DNA from 2 places in the Bradyrhizobium sp. SEMIA genome. Region 1 is predicted to be linked to the other one. Evidence: riboswitches for the same ligand, from Rfam matches in the RefSeq annotation. Region 1 holds a riboswitch; the other holds the start of a gene.
What was found. Region 1 has a riboswitch for cobalamin ahead of FOM02_RS25330 (TonB-dependent receptor). Riboswitches for the same ligand answer to the same signal wherever they lie in the genome.
Positions count from the first base shown of each region.

Region 2: linked by a shared signal. The riboswitch ahead of metE (5-methyltetrahydropteroyltriglutamate--homocysteine S-methyltransferase) and the one ahead of FOM02_RS25330 (TonB-dependent receptor) in region 1 are both predicted to bind cobalamin.

Region 1 covers NZ_CP046601.1:5,197,141-5,204,945, reverse strand. Annotated here, with positions in the region: gene FOM02_RS25350 (SDR family NAD(P)-dependent oxidoreductase) at 1-545, opposite strand, end outside; gene FOM02_RS25345 (AraC family transcriptional regulator) at 668-1,684, opposite strand; gene FOM02_RS25340 (oxidoreductase) at 1,693-2,523, opposite strand; gene FOM02_RS25335 (DUF2147 domain-containing protein) at 2,711-3,181, opposite strand; cobalamin riboswitch at 3,420-3,628, shown strand; gene FOM02_RS25330 (TonB-dependent receptor) at 3,754-6,177, shown strand; gene FOM02_RS25325 (amino acid ABC transporter ATP-binding protein) at 6,247-7,017, opposite strand; gene FOM02_RS25320 (amino acid ABC transporter permease) at 7,044-7,739, opposite strand; gene FOM02_RS25315 (amino acid ABC transporter permease) at 7,736-7,805, opposite strand, start outside.
Region 2 covers NZ_CP046601.1:8,955,574-8,963,378, reverse strand. Annotated here, with positions in the region: gene FOM02_RS42865 (hemerythrin domain-containing protein) at 1-563, shown strand, start outside; gene metE (5-methyltetrahydropteroyltriglutamate--homocysteine S-methyltransferase) at 1,741-4,086, opposite strand; cobalamin riboswitch at 4,187-4,389, opposite strand; gene FOM02_RS42855 (nodulate formation efficiency C protein) at 5,329-6,111, shown strand.

The sequences.
Region 1 (7,805 bases):
TAGGCGCCAGGCTCGAGCAGCGTGACTTTCAACCCGAGGTCCTTGACCTCCTGGGCCAGACTTTCATGGAGAGCTTCGATGGCGAATTTCGAGGCGTTGTAGAACCCGGTGATGGGCCCGGCGACGATGCCCGCAACACTCGACACGCCAATGATGTGGCCGCCGCCCTGCCGTCGCAGCAAGGGAAGCGCGGCCTGGATGACGCGCAGCGTGCCGAAGAAATTCGTGTCGAACTCGGCGCGGACATCGGCCTCGAGCGCCTCTTCGATCGCCCCGACCAGCGCGTAGCCTGCGTTGTTGAGCACGACGTCCAGCCGTCCGAAATGCGCGTGAGCCCGGCTCACGGCATTCTGCACCGCGTGGGCATTGGTCACGTCCAGGGCCATCGGCAGCACGGCATCGCCGTAAGCTTCCGAGAGATCAGCCACGTCAGCCAGGATGCGGGCGGTGGCAGCCACCTTGTCGCCGCGCTTGAGCGCAGCCTCCGCCCAGATGCGACCAAAGCCGCGGGATGCCCCGGTGATGAACCAGACTTTGCCAGACATGCGATATCCTCGATGGATTGAGTTGGACTTACTCGGCAAGTCCTATCCTCGCTGGCCTCGATCGACAGTGACGAGGTGCGCCAACGAAGTTGCCGCAGGCGCCAAAAAGGGCGCAGCAACCGTCAGTGAATCTTGTTGCCATGCAGCTCGCGCCAGCGGCTCGGCGTCACGCCTTCCCAGTAGCGGAAAGCGCGATAGAAGGAGCTTGCGTCCTGATAGCCCAGGAGGCATGCGACCTCGTCGATGTCGGCGGTGGGATCCGACAGGAGTTGCCGCCCGAGCTCCTGACGCGCCTCGACGAGAAGCTCGCGGAAGCTCGCACCTTCGTCGGTGATGCGGCGCTGAAGGGTTCGCTCGCTCAAGCCGAGATCGCGCGCCACGTCGGACAATTCGGGCCGCCCGCTCGCAAGGCTCCGCTTCAGGACGACCTTGACCTGCTCCCTGACGGAGCTGCGCGCTTCCAGCTCGCCCAGGGCGGACGCCAATGCCGGCGTCAGGATTTCGAGGAGTTCCTTGTTGTGCCCGGGAAACGGACGATCGAGGTCTGCGGATTTCAGGACCAGCAGGTTTCGTGCCGCGCCATAGCGGATCTGGCATTCGAAATATTTCTGGTGGACGTCGCTCTTGGGACGAGGACGAACCAGCTCCACCCGCTTCGGCGTCAGGTGCTGTCCGGTCCCACGACGTCCGAGCTCGACCAGCGAGGCAAAGGTCACGTCGGTCGAAATCGCGGGCTCCGGATCAGTTGCATACGGCCACTCCACCGCGACAACGCACTCGTCCTCGCCTTCCCTGACCTGCAGCTGCTCGGGCGAGCACAGCCGCTTGAAGCGCGCAATGCGGAGCAATCCGTCGCGATAATCCCTCGCATAGAACGCAGCGAGGCTCGACGGCGGATGCACCGCCGTCTCGACGCTCTGGACCAGCATCAAGCCGAGCCCCGGCTCCGGCTTCAGCTCCTCCAGCGCTCTCCAGAGCGCAAAATATTGCACTGTGGTGACCTGCCCCTGCTCGTTCAGGTGCAAGGTCGCCGGCAGTTTCGCCTGCCGCAACAGCACGGCCGGCGGCACGCCGATATGTTCAACGGCCTGCCAAAAGGCTCGGGGGACCTTGCATCTGTCTGCCGCTGTACCACTCATGAACAATCCTAGCGCATCTGGCTCATGATCACGCGGTCGAACAGGCGGTCGCCGAACCATTCGCGAATCTTGATCATGGGCAAGGCATATTTACCCGCAACGTAGCGGGTGCGCGGCTTTGGCTCCTTCACGGCCCTGGACACGACGCCGGCGATGACGCTTGGATTGGTGCCGCGTCCCTGTCCATAAGCCGCACGGGTCGATTTCGCGACGGCCTGCGTCAGCTTGGCGTAAGGACCTCCACCCGATCGTTTGAGCAGGCCATTGGCAACCACATCGCCAAATCCCGTCTCGATCAGGCCGGGCTCGACGACGACGACCTTGATGCCGAACGGAGCCAGTTCAAGTCGCAGGCAATCGGACCAGCCTTCCAGCGCATGCTTGGTCGCATGGTACCAGGCACCCAGGAGGGTGTAGATCTTGCCGCCCATCGAGGTGATGTTGACGATCGTGCCTGCGCGCTTTTCGCGCATCTTCGGCAAGAGAAGCTGCGTCAGGCGAGCGGCGCCGAACAGGTTCACCTCGAACTGGTAACGCGCTTCGTCGATGCCGACCTCCTCGACGGGACCGTAGAGGCCGAAGCCGGCGTTGTTGACGAGCACATCGACGCCATCCACCTCGCGCAGGATGGCATCGACCGTCGCCTGGATGTCGGACTCGCTCGAAATGTCCATTCTCAGGGACCTCGCCCCGAGCTCGACGAGATCATCCATCTTGTCGACGTGCCGCGCGGCGACGAAGACCTGGAATCCGTCCTTGATAAGACGCCTTGCGATTTCCTTGCCCATGCCGGAGGACGCTCCGGTGACGAGCGCCGTTCTCTTCGACTTGTCGAACATTTCAACCTCTCTTCGTTCCTGTCTTATCCTGCGGCCTCCGTGGCAGGAATTGACTGACCAAGCGCGCCAATAGACTTGCATAACACGCCAATCCTGACGACCGATTTGGGCCGCTGTATTCCCAAGAAAAAGCGCGGTACCAGCGACCGCGCTTTGGCAAGACAGTTCGGGCCTGGCGGAAATCCGTTCAGCCGCGAGCGCGGTGGAATGTGCGGGTTTGTCCCATCGCGGGCAGCCCGAGATAGCCTCGGAGGTGCATCTTGCCGTCCTTGACGGTGGCCTTGCAGTTGTAGGTGCGGCCGGACGAGGCGTCATAGATCGTGCCGCCGCCCCACTCGCCATCCTCCCAGCGCAAGCCGGCGATGAAGACAATGTTCTTCAGCGACCGCGCACGCAGCGCGGGATCGGGGTTCTTGGCGTCCTTCTTGAAGGTCACGTTGTCCGCCTCCACGATCTCGTTGCCGTAGAGCATGCGCGCCTGGAATTCCGTTCCGCTCCTGAACATGTCGAGCTTCACCGTGCCGTCGTCCGCCTCCCATGTCCCGACGATCGCATCGGGGACTGGCACCTCGCCGTGCGCCATCGAAATCTGTCCGATGTTCACGGCTGCCATCAGCAGGAAGATGGCGGATCGACGGGAGTGAAGCGACGTTTGCATGGTGCGTTCCTTGGTTTGCGGTTGGGCGAGCGATCGAAGCGCTCGCAGGTCTCGCAAATGTCTCTAGATTTCGGGAACAGCGTTTGCAGCGGCAGAAGGCGCCAGCGGAATTGCGCCGCGCGCCAATCGATGCCGGCGCGAATTTGGATGGTCGGGCAAAACAGCCACACATGGCCATTATCGAAGGTCGGGCCAATCGACGGGTCCCCTTCGGATATTGACGGCTTCATCGCCAGCTGCCAGTTTCATGATCGGTAGTGTCCGCAAGGACTATTCAAGGGAATGCGGTGCGTCCGTCTCGACGGACAATTCCGCGGCTGCCCCCGCAACTGTAGGCGGATAGCCGACGACCAAACGAACCACTGGAGCCCCGTTCGGGCCTCTGGGAAGGCGGTCGAAGGCGATGACCCGCGAGCCAGGAAACCTGCTGCCAGCCATGAGTCACGCGCGAACGCATTGGGCGGGGTGCCCCGATGTCGGACAAGTAGCCGCTGCATCTGCCGCCTGGGGCGAAGGTAGATGACTAAGGCAACCGCGGTGACAGTTTATTTGCGTCGCCGCAGAGCGTTGTCGTGCAAACTCTTCATTCTCGTGCCGGCGTTGCGCCAGGCTATTCACGTGTTTTCCTGATCTCCCTGCTCTCTTCCGTGTCGCTGTCGGCGGCTGCGATCGCGCAGAGCGTGGACCGTGACAAGCCGCCCGTGGAGATCGGTCCAGTGACTGTCTCCCCGTCCACACCGAGGACGGCGCCTGCAATCAGCCCGGGCAACCAAAAGCCTCGGACCGCCCGCCGGGCCACGGGGCGAAGACCGACAGCACCGATCGCTGCAAGGCCCACCAACCCGCCCGCCGGCGACACGACACCGTTGAACACCGCCGCCGTCGCCGGGGTCTCCTCTCGCCTCGGCATTTCGGCCCGGGAGACGCCGGCGACCGTCGAGGTCATCAGCCAGCAGACCATGCAGGACCTGGGCATCCGGACCACCACCGACGTCGCAAAGGCGGCAGTCGGCGTGACTGGCGGCGATGCGCCCGGGGCACCAGCGATCTTCTCGATGCGCGGCTTTTCCGGCGATCAGCTCAACACCCTCTACAACGGCATTCCGATCGGGCCGTCGACCATGACCGGCCGTCCCATGGATGTCGCGGGCCTGCAGCAGGTCGAGATCATCAAGGGACCGGACTCGCTGGTGGCAGGTCTTGGCGCAACCGGCGGCGCCGTCAACTACGTGACCAAAGCGCCGCATACCGGTCCGATCGTCAACGAAGCCTTCACCTCCTACGATTCCTTCAACGGCTATCGCGCCGGTTATGGTTCGGGCGGCTCTACGCTGATCGATGGCCTCGACTACCGCTTCGACATCAGCCATTTCAACGACAAGAGCTTCATCGAGGACAGCTACTCCAGGCTCAGCAATGTCTCGGGCCAGCTGAATTATCGCGTCAACGATAGCCTGAAGGTCTGGGGCGCAGCCGAATACAGGCAGGACAAGGACCGCTTCTACTGGGGCACGCCGATCGTACCGGCGAACGGGCCGGGCATCGTGCCGACGAATGGCATCGTCTCGGGGGTCTGGAGCAACTATTACCTCGGCGGCGGCACGCCAGTCCCGCCGACGATCGACGCGCGTACGCTGACCACGAGTTACAACGTGCTCGACAATCACAGCGGCGCCAGTGAGCTCTGGCTGCGCAGCGGCTTCCAATGGGACATCACCAACAGCATCTCGCTGCGCAGCCAAGTCTACGGCTATGACGCGCACCGGCACTGGTTCAACAACGAGATCTCGTCGTTCGACCAGACTGTCGGCAACTTCGCCGGCGCGCAGAGCATCTATCGCGAGCGCCTGGCGCTGGATCACGCGCAGCGGCTCTACGGCAACATCACCGACCTCACCGTCAATTCCAGCATTGGCGGAATGGACAACCGCTTCGTCGCGACCGTGGCGGCGAGCAACAACCAGTTCAACGTCTCGCAGGACACGCTGTTCTTCAACGACTACGTCGACCTGCTCAATCCCGACCGCGGGCCCTACGGCCCTCGCAGCGACGAGAAGATCTACACCCGCGTCAACACCGCCTCGTTGTCGTTCGAGGACCGGCTCAAGCTGACCTCGACCTTCGCGTTGATCGGCGGCATCCGGTTCGAGGACATCAAGCTGGACCGGACCCGCTTCTTCCCCGACGGCACGCTGGAGTCCGCGAAGGGGTATCCCTTCTCGACGACGTTCAATCCCGTCACCGGCCGCGTCGGCTACACCTGGGACATCACCCCGGGCGTGATGCTGTACAGCCAATACGCGACCGCGGCAGACCCGACGGTGGCCAACATCTTCATCCTCGCACCGTCCGTGCCGCTCCTGCTGACGACGTCGCGCACCTACGAGACCGGCGTCAAGGTGCTATCGGCCGACAAGCGGGCCGAGGCCACGTTCTCGGCCTTCGACATCCAGCGCAAGAACGTCTACGTCCCGGAGAGCGGCATCGTCTTCAACGTCGCCGGCAAGATCGAATCCAAGGGCATCGAGATTGCGGCGGCGATCAACCCGGCCGCCGGCCTGAAACTGTGGGGCAACGTCGCCTTCGTGCAGTCGCGCTTCATCGATTTCAATTATGTCGATGGCAATGGCGTATTCCAGTCCTATTCAGGCAAGACGCCGCCCAACGTGCCGAACTTCATCGCCAATGCCGGCGCCTCGTACCGGTTCGACACGACGCTGCCGGTCGAGATCGGGGGCCTGATGCGTCACGTCGGCGACCGCTTCAACTTCCAGGACAATCTGCTCGTCATGAATGCCTACACCACGTTCGATGCGTTCGCATTCGTCGACATCCCGAAAGCGTACTTCCCGGGGGTGGACCGGACGCGGATTTCATTCCGGGTCAGGAATTTGACGAACAAGCGCTATGCGGCCTGGGGCGACCCGGGCTACGCCGACGAGATCATCCTCGGCGCGCCGCGTAGCTATGAAGTGGCGGCTTCGTTCCGATGGTGAGGAACGCTGGGGCAGCATCGAGGATGAGAACCGTCAGGATCTCATTGTCGCCGCAGAGCCAACCCGCTCCTAATGGATGATCTGGCCGAGGAACGCCCTCGCCCGCTCCGTCTCGGGCGCACGGAAGAAGGTTTCCGGATCGGCCTCCTCGACGATGGAGCCGCGATCCATGAACACCACGCGGTCGGCGACCTCGCGGGCAAAGCCCATCTCGTGGGTGACGCAGACCATGGTCATGCCGTCCCGCGCGAGCTCCACCATGGTCTCCAGCACCTCCTTGACCATCTCCGGGTCGAGCGCGGAGGTCGGCTCGTCGAACAGCATGATCTTCGGCTGCATGCACAGCGCGCGCGCGATGGCGACGCGCTGCTGCTGGCCGCCGGACAGCTGCCCCGGATATTTGTTCGCCTGATCGTGAATGCGCACCTTGCGCAGGAAGCCGAGCGCACGCTCCTGCGCTTCCGCGCGGGACAGGCCGCGCACCTTCATCGGCGCCAGCATGCAGTTCTCGACCACCGAAAGATGCGGAAACAGGTTGAAGCTCTGGAACACCATCCCCACTTCGCGGCGGACGCTGTTGACGTCGCCCATCCGGTCGGTCAGCTCGACGCCATCGACGACGATGCGGCCGCCGTCATGCTTCTCGATATGATTGATGCAGCGGATCAGCGTCGACTTGCCCGAGCCCGAGGGACCGCAAAGCACGATCTTCTCGCCCGCAGCGACATTCAGGTTGACGTCGCTCAGGGCCGTGAAACTGCCGAACCGCTTCACCAGGTTCTCGACGGTGACGATGGAAGCGGACCGATTGGCCCCGTTCCCGTTCATCTGCTGAAGCATTTGCTCCCTCCGAAGGTTTCGCTTGTCTATCGGCGCATTCCCGCAATCGCATAGCGCTTGCGCAAGGATGCTACGCATTGCGATGCCACAGAGCTGATCGCGAGGTAGACCACCGTGATGACCAGATACATCTCGACCAGACGGCCGTTGAGCTGCGCGAGCTTGGAGGCTGCGCCGAGCAGATCGGTGAGCGACAGCACGTAGACCAGCGAGGTGTCCTGGAACAGGATGATGGTCTGGCTCAGGATGATCGGGCTGGCGACACGCAGCACCTGCGGCAGGATCACACAGCGATAGGTGTCGAAGGTGGACAATGCGAGCGCCTGGCAGGCCTCGAACTGTCCCCGGTTCACCGCCCGCAACCCGACGCGGATGATTTCCGAGTAATAGGCGGCCTCGAACAGACCGAACGTGATGAACGCGGTCCAGGTGGCGCCGATCGGAATCGGGCGGCCGTTACCGGCGAGATGGCCGAGCACGATCGGCACCAGGAAGAAGAACCAGAACAGGACCAGGATCAGCGGGATCGAGCGCATCAAGGCGACATAGCCGCGCACGAGCTTGCCAAGCACGGGCACTTCGAAGTGCTGCACCAGGGCCAAACAGGTGCCGAGGATCAAGCCGACCACGAAAGCCACCGCGGTCAGCGCCAGCGAAAACAGCAATCCCGACCAGAGATACGGCCATGCCTGAGCAACAATGGAGAAATCGAGGCTGTTCATTTCACGACCTCCATCGCATCGGGCAAAGAGCCGACCTGTTCGGCGGCCTGCATCGACGCCGGTTCG
Region 2 (7,805 bases), 3.8 Mb from region 1:
TTGATCTGCTTCTGGCCGCTCTTCAACGCGAATTGGAGATTTTTGAGGGAGGGATCGGTCCCGATTATGAGGTCATTCGCGCGATTATCAGCTATTTCGAGGTTTACCCCGAGCTGTACCATCATCCACAGGAGGACTTGATTTTTTCGAAGCTCAAGGCTCGCGATCCCGATGCAGCTGCAATCGTCGGCGATCTCGCGCTTGAACACCAGGAAGTGGCCGACCGTTTGCACCACTTCGCGCGAGCTATTGACGCCATCCTCGCGGATCGTGAACTCTTTCGGCGAGACGTCGGCGATATCATACGCGACTTTATAGTATGCGAGCGGCGCCACATGATGTGGGAAGAACAAGATTTCTTTCCGGCCGCACTGAAGGCTCTCTCGGCACAGGAATGGACCGAAATCGCTTCCGCCGTCACCGATGATGGAGATCCCCTGTTCAGCGAGACAGCGGCAGCCACTTCGGATGCGCTAAGAGCGCATATTCTGCAATTGGAGCAAGAAGCTGAGGCCGAACGGAGCTCGGTCGCAATTTCGTCCGCCAAGGCCGGCAACCCGTGACACGGCTCCGAGACGTAGGGGCCGTATTGATCAGCGCCGTCTTACAGCAGGAATTAGACCTCATGCTCATCCTGTCGAATGAAAATGGGGGTGTTCGCGGGCATGTAGGCTGCCGCACCGCCAAAATGGCTTTCTGCGCACGATGATCGCTTCCGGTGCCAACGGCATGGCCGAGCCTTCCTGAGCTCTGGTTCCGGCACGTTCCACAATGTGATGTCGCAGGTCCGGCAGTTGCGCAGTGACGCGAAACGGATGCCTCTGATGTCCGCCGCCGTACAACGACGGACGATTGCCGCCGCGCGGGTGGGGCGAAGCACTCCCACCTCTTTCCCAGCCTGGCACGCTCTGAATGATCCGACCGCGGCCGATTCGACCCACAGCACCCCAATTGCCGGGCACTTGCTCGCGCGGGCACGTTTAGCACGAACTGCAAGGCGCTGGACGACGTCCTCACTCTGCGCCGAGCCGTGTCGGATCGGAGATCGCCATGATTCAACTGGCCTGTGCTGAGGGCAGGACTACGCTCACGGCTGAGAAGCACCCTATCGGCACCAGTGCCATCTTCAAGCTCGTGACATCCTCCGCGTGGTCCGCTCATAAACTCTCAAACAGAGGCGCAAGACGAAACCCGACCATTGGGTGGAATCGGTCGACCAAGGACTGCCTTAAGCAGGGGTCAAATCAATATCAACCGCTCATGCATTGTCTACGCTTGCAAGATCCTTGGAGCCGGGTTTTTCGTATCGTCGCGCCGAGCATAAGGTTTCCAGGCAGGAAAGCGCACCGAGTTTGCGGCTCGTGCCCTGCGGTGACGCCCGGCATCACCGTCCTCGTCGCGTCGTAATCGTTGCCGACGTGCTCTTGACCGACAAACCTTGGTGTAAGTTTATAAACCTCGGGCTAACGGTCGCATACCACGGCATAATTGAGCTACGCTGAGCTTGTGCTTCAACTGAGCTCAGATTTTCGGCGAATGTCCTTGCCGTGATCGAACCGGCGGTTGTCCTCTCTCCGCCGATGGAAGTCCGCGCGATGCGTCAGCGTCGCTCCTCCCGGACTTTCGCCCGGCCCGCTCAGCGGGGCCGGGCTTTTTTTTTATTCCCAAGGCTCCATCGATCATCGACAGCGCAAATGACCGCAACAGATCCGCTTTGTCGAGAAGAGACCCAAGCCCGGATCAATGGCCTCGCGGATCGGATGCAGCGCGCAGTTGGCGGGCGGCAGCGACCATGTTCGCTAGTGCCGGCCGCACTTCCTCCCATTTGCGCGTCTTCAGGCCGCAGTCCGGATTGATCCAGAGCTGCGAATCCTGCAGCCGGGTCCGAGCCAATACCATCAGTTCCTTCATTTCGCCCGCCTCGGGAACGCGTGGGGAGTGGATGTCGTACACGCCCGGTCCGATCTGATTTGGATATTCGTAGTCCCTGAACGCGTCGAGTAGTTCCATTTTCGAGCGCGACGTCTCGATCGAGATGACATCTGCGTCCATTGCAGCGATCGCACCGATGATGTCGTTGAACTCCGAGTAGCACATATGTGTATGAATTTGCGTTTCATCGGCGACGCCCGATGAGCAGATGCTGAAGCAATCCACGGCCCAGTCGAGATAGGCCGTCCACTCAGATCGACGCAACGGCATTCCTTCGCGCAGTGCGGCTTCGTCGATCTGGATCATTGTCGCACCAGCATTCTCGAGATCGCGGACTTCGTCTCGGATCGCGAGCGCAATCTGGCGACAGACCTCGCTTCTGGGAATATCATCGCGAACAAAGGACCAGTTCAAAATCGTCACCGGTCCGGTCAACATGGCCTTCATCGGCTTCCTCGTTAGTGATTGCGCGTAGCGCCACCAGTCCACGGTGATAGGCTTCGGCCGCACCACATCGCCAAACAGGATCGGTGGCCTGACGCAGCGCGAGCCGTACGACTGCACCCATCCGTTCCTGGTAAATGCGAAGCCGGCGAGGTGCTCGCCGAAGTACTGCACCATGTCATTGCGCTCGAACTCGCCGTGCACGAGGACGTCGAGACCGATGTCCTCCTGCCAACGTACGGCGCGCGCAGTCTCCTCCTTGAGGAACCTGTCGTATTGCTCGTCACTTATCGCGCCTCGCGCATGCGCCGCACGGGCATTCCGGACCTCTGTGGTCTGCGGAAACGATCCGATGGTCGTGGTAGGAAAAGCCGGTAGTCCGAAACGATTGCTTTGGATCTCGGCACGACGGGCAAATGGGCTCCCGCGTCGACGCATGGTCTGATCGATCGCTTTCATCCGGACAGCGACATTGGCATCACGGATTTTCGGCGAAGTCCGGCGAACAGTCGCGGCACATTCCGACTCGGCAAGAGCTGGCGCAACATTCTGGTCGCCTGCGAGTGCCCGCGCCAGGATCGCAAGCTCCCGCATCTTCTGGACCGCAAAAGCGAGCCAGCTCTTGACGTCGGAAACGAGCCCGGTTTCAAGTTCAACATCGACGGGCACATGAAGCAGCGAGCAGGATGGGGCAATCTGTACACGGTCCTTGCCGAGCTTCGCAATCGCGGGTTCGAGCCGCTGGCGCAGCGACGACAAATTCGACCGCCATACATTCCGGCCGTCGACGACACCGAGCGACATGACGAGATCACTTCGGCCGCCAGCGATGATCTGGTCCAACAACTGTGGCGCTCGAACTAGGTCGAGGTGTAGTCCGGCAACTGGCAGGCTCAACGCGGTGTTCAGATTGTTCCCGAGGTCGCCGAAATAGCTGGCAACTAAGATCTTGATGGCCGGCACCTCCTTGGCGAGCCGATCATAGGCATGTCGCAAAGACTGCCGCGTCCTCTCATCCAGATCAAGAACCAGGCAGGGCTCGTCTAACTGAACCCAATTTGCCCCACGTTTGGCCAATTCCTGCAGAACCTCGATATAGGCCGGTAACAGTTCATCCAGTAGTGAGAGTGGCTGGAACGCAGGATCGGGACTCTTGCCGAGCTTTAGGAATGTGACCGGCCCGATCAGGACAGGGCGGGTCTGAAAGCCAAGGGCCTTGGCTTCCTCATACTCCTCGATCGGCTTGCGAGAGCATAGCCTGAAAGTCTGCCCTCTGTGAAACTCGGGGACCATGTAGTGGTAGTTGGTATCGAACCACTTGGTCATCTCCTGAGCGGGTGCGCCAAATCCGCGCGGTCCGCGACCGCAACTCGCATCCTGATCGTCGCATTGTGATCCCCGGGCCATGGCGAAGTACGTCTTCAGCGAAACGGATTCGGCGTTCGAAGCGTAAATCTCTGGGATGGCGCCAACCATGACACTTGTGTCGAGCACCTGATCATACAGCGAGAAATCGTTCGATGGAATGACGGTGACGCCGATAGATTTCTGACGAGCCCAGTTTGCGGCACGCAGGCCAGCTGCGTCCTCGAGCAACTGCAGTTCGCTGCGTTTTCCCGCCCAGTAGCTTTCAAGAGCGAGTTTGAGCTCGCGCCTTGGACCGATGCGTGGCGTTCCAAGCGTGGCAACCGGAAGGGAGAGAAGAGACATAAGTTAACCCCATGTTGGGGGCAAAGGCCGTGGCGGACGCAGGCAGGGGAAGTCGCGCGGTGCGACGGCTGCTTGGCGCACCACCGGGACACCCCGCCCGTGGACGAATAATTGTCGGGGCAGGTCTCCTGGCTCGCGGGTCATCGCTTCTGTCCGGCCTTCCCGAAGCCGCGCAGGCTTCAGTGACATCGTTGGACAGCGGCTTGCCGCTCACAGTTGCGGGGGCAGCGCCGGCATTGTCACCGGCTTCCCTCTTAGCTCCGGATCAAGTGGGACCGGAGAACCTCGACGATTTGGATTATCGGCAAGACAAGTCTTCCGTCAACCTCTCAGATTATGTCGCAAGCTGGTGCTGCGGCATCCGCTACGCGAATGACCGCGCATCCTTATCGCTGAGTCGATGTAGATGCGCTCTGCAGTCAGCGATATTGTGATGACCATCGCAGCTGCCCTCTGGCCGCACGCCAGTTCGGTGGAAGGGATAAAAGCGGCTTCCGCGGTCGGGACTGCTGCCTGGAGCAGAACGCATTTGATCCGTGTCCCAGGCTTCCCAGCAGGTTTTTCGAGCGCGTCCGCCATCCAGCCGCCCTCTCGACCAGCTGGATCCGTGCTGCACAGGCCTAAGACACGTGGCAAAGTCAGCAACATACCTGACCGGCACGTTGATTTGCAGTGCCAGCCAGACTCCAAATGCTCGGCGCGAGTGCCGGATGTCGCGAAAGAAGCGCCAAACGCGCTCTGGCCTCTCGGCCGCGAGTACCCAGAGGCATGCCAGAGGACGAAAGCTGACACTCCGGTAACGATAGTGAGCCAAACAGTTCTGTGGCGGCAAACGTGCTCCCAATTCTCATCAGGAACTTGGTCGAGGCGTTCAGCTGCGCCCACCGAACATTCGGCGCGTGACGAGGGTGCATAAGCCGCGCTGAACGGAAACATCGAGACGCCCGCACGTCGGAAAGCCGACAAAGAGGGCATAGAAGCGGTGCGAATTGCCGTCTATTAACCTGGCACGAGGAATGCAAGTCTTCGGCATGCCCAGTCTCCTCCTGCTGGGCATGTCTAGCACAGCAACTTGAGGCTGTCGCCGGCAACGAAGTTAGCGGCGCGTGATAGAGCGCCTGCTCGCACGGGACACCATCGGTCCCCCGTCGCGTCGTCGCTAACTTCTTGCGCTCGCGCATAACAGGCTGAAGTTGCCCGCTCTGCAATGACGTGTGGATGAAACCAGATAGGCCAACAGTCATGAGAAAAGTGTCTGGAAGACGCGCGTTATTGTTTTGTCTCGGTCGATCCCTGATCTGTCTGGCCGGGCTGGCTGCGACTGGCGACCGTGCTCGCGCTATCGAGAGCCCCCATATCGAAAGATTCAAGTCAACGTGGCGAGCGCAAGACGGTGAGACAATAGAACAAATTATCTCCAACGTCTCGAAAGTTGCACGGTTCGTCCCTCGAATGTGGGGCGTCGCCGAACTTGACGGAAACGACTATGTTTTCGTTTCGTGGACCAGGCACGCGGATGATATATTAGACGAACAGCACGTTATCACCTGGAGGATCGCACTCGACGGCACGTTTCAACTTGCGTCGACCTATGCAAAGCCGATCGAATTGGGCTGGCACGCCCTGGCGCTCGGGTTGATCGCCAGTGAAGTCAAGGATGGCGAAAGGGACGCAAATCTTCGCTTTCTGCATGATCCGAGCAACTTCAACTTCGTGACGACCACGCAGGGCCCGCTCGGCGATCTCCTGCGGCAGGGCCGCTGCACTATCGTTGAGCCTGTTGGAGTGGACTACTTGCCGACGCAGAAGGACAAGCCGACCGAAAAAGGTGATCTGTGGCGCGTTTTGCTTTTAGTGAACTGTAATATCCCAGGGCCCCGTTTTTACACCCATAACGGGGTCATCACTTTCGAGAAGAGCGAAGGGCAAGATTGGGAGCCGCAATCCTCCTTTGCCAAGCGTATCGCGGCCTTTCCTCCTGGCTCCTGGTTCGCTCGGATGGAGCCCAAGGAACGGGAAGAGTAAGAAGGAGCGAAAGCCCTCGGTTTAATGGTCGCGCGGAGCAAGATCGCGCCGCAGCTCCTTTACCGCCGACCGCCTCAGAGTAACTGCAAGAATATCAACGCTAAAGTGTCGGTGCTTACTCCTTCGCAACCGTCGCGAGCCTTTCCCGCAGCCTTTAGCCCGTCAGGCAAAAATCGGGCAGCACGATTACTCGAGCCTTTCCGCGACAGTCGAGCTCAGAGGCGCGTACCAGTTGGCGAGATTTTGCTCCCAGCGCACCCGACGCAGTGAGAGAACACCGATCTGCGAGGGAACCAGCTCTCCATGCCACTCTTCAAGGGACCGGGCTTGGAGATGCCTCGGGCCCTGATCCGGCGTGCAGGCCGCGCATCGCGCGATTGAAGGGTGAGCATGCCGACGCCGAGCCGGCACGATCAAGTGCTGCGACAAACCCATTAAGAGGGTAATGGGGCAGTGTCGGCATACCCTCGAACATCGGCCGGTTTCCGACTGGCCCCGGCGACGAGCCCCGGAGCCGTGCGCGAGGCATCGAGGAACGACTGATTCGGCGCTAAATTTCCTCGCGCGCATTCGTCTGCGCGTCATAGATCCGGACTTGAAGCATGGGAAAACGCTTCTTTAGTTCTGCTCCGCCTGCCCTGGCGCCGTCTTTGGTTGCGAATTCAGCTCTGAGTCGACCATCCACTTCAAGTGCGTAAGAAGAGACCGGCAATTCCCGTGGAGCTGCAGCCATTTGATTCCCATTGTGTAGTGAGGTCGTTGAGAACGATTGTAGCTTGAGTCGGCTAAACCGCACCAGAGCGGCCTGCCCGAGTGCCGCGATGGGGCAGCCATGATGCGGATTGACGCCTCGTACCGAATGGCATCAGGATGGTGCTCGCGATCGTCCGAACACGCGGGCGGCATACCCCTCGTGCGGTGCGTATACGACGAAGCCACGCAGGTTGCCGTTCCACATCTTCTGGCGCAAACGCACGCCCTCGTGCCGGGCTTGCCGGGTCAATCTTCACCTGTGATCGCGGTGAAGCGCACTACGACAGAGCGGCCGCCAGTCGCGCCGCCCACGACAATCGGGTTCTTCTACGAACGGGGCGGCGGCACCACGAAGATTATGGCGCACCGCAGAGGTGCGAAAGGCCACAATGCGATTGGCATTCACGCGTGGCTCTCCAAAAGATGGCTCGCGGATTGGCGGTTTGAGCAAACGATACCGATTCATTTACGCAGCGAGCCTTGAGCTGAACTCCGCGGCGCCTTTGTCCAGATCTCAGAGGAAGCGAGACCAGATTTCTTTCGAAAATCAATCTCGTCCTGACAAGAACTTACAGCGAAATGTCATCGCCCTCGCTGAAACCGTCGGCAGCCTTCTGTCTGCCGATGCGGGTTGCCACAAGCATAGCCAGGTTGCTCCTCCCCGCCTGACTTCCACTCGACGTCAAGATTCACACGCGACTTCATCTTAAAGTGCGTGAGAAAACAGCGTTCGAGGCTTGGTTTTCTCTCGCATACCAAGTCCGCCGCCGAGCGATGGAGATCTCCTCCTCAGGTCGAGAGGGTGCAGTACCCGCCCCGTGACAAAGACCGACGAGGCTAAGGATACCGCGACACGCACACCGGAAGAAATCGCTTGAACCTCACGCAGCGTCAGGTCGTAGCTTGGAAATGAAGCCCACGCTTTCATAGATCAAGCGTCG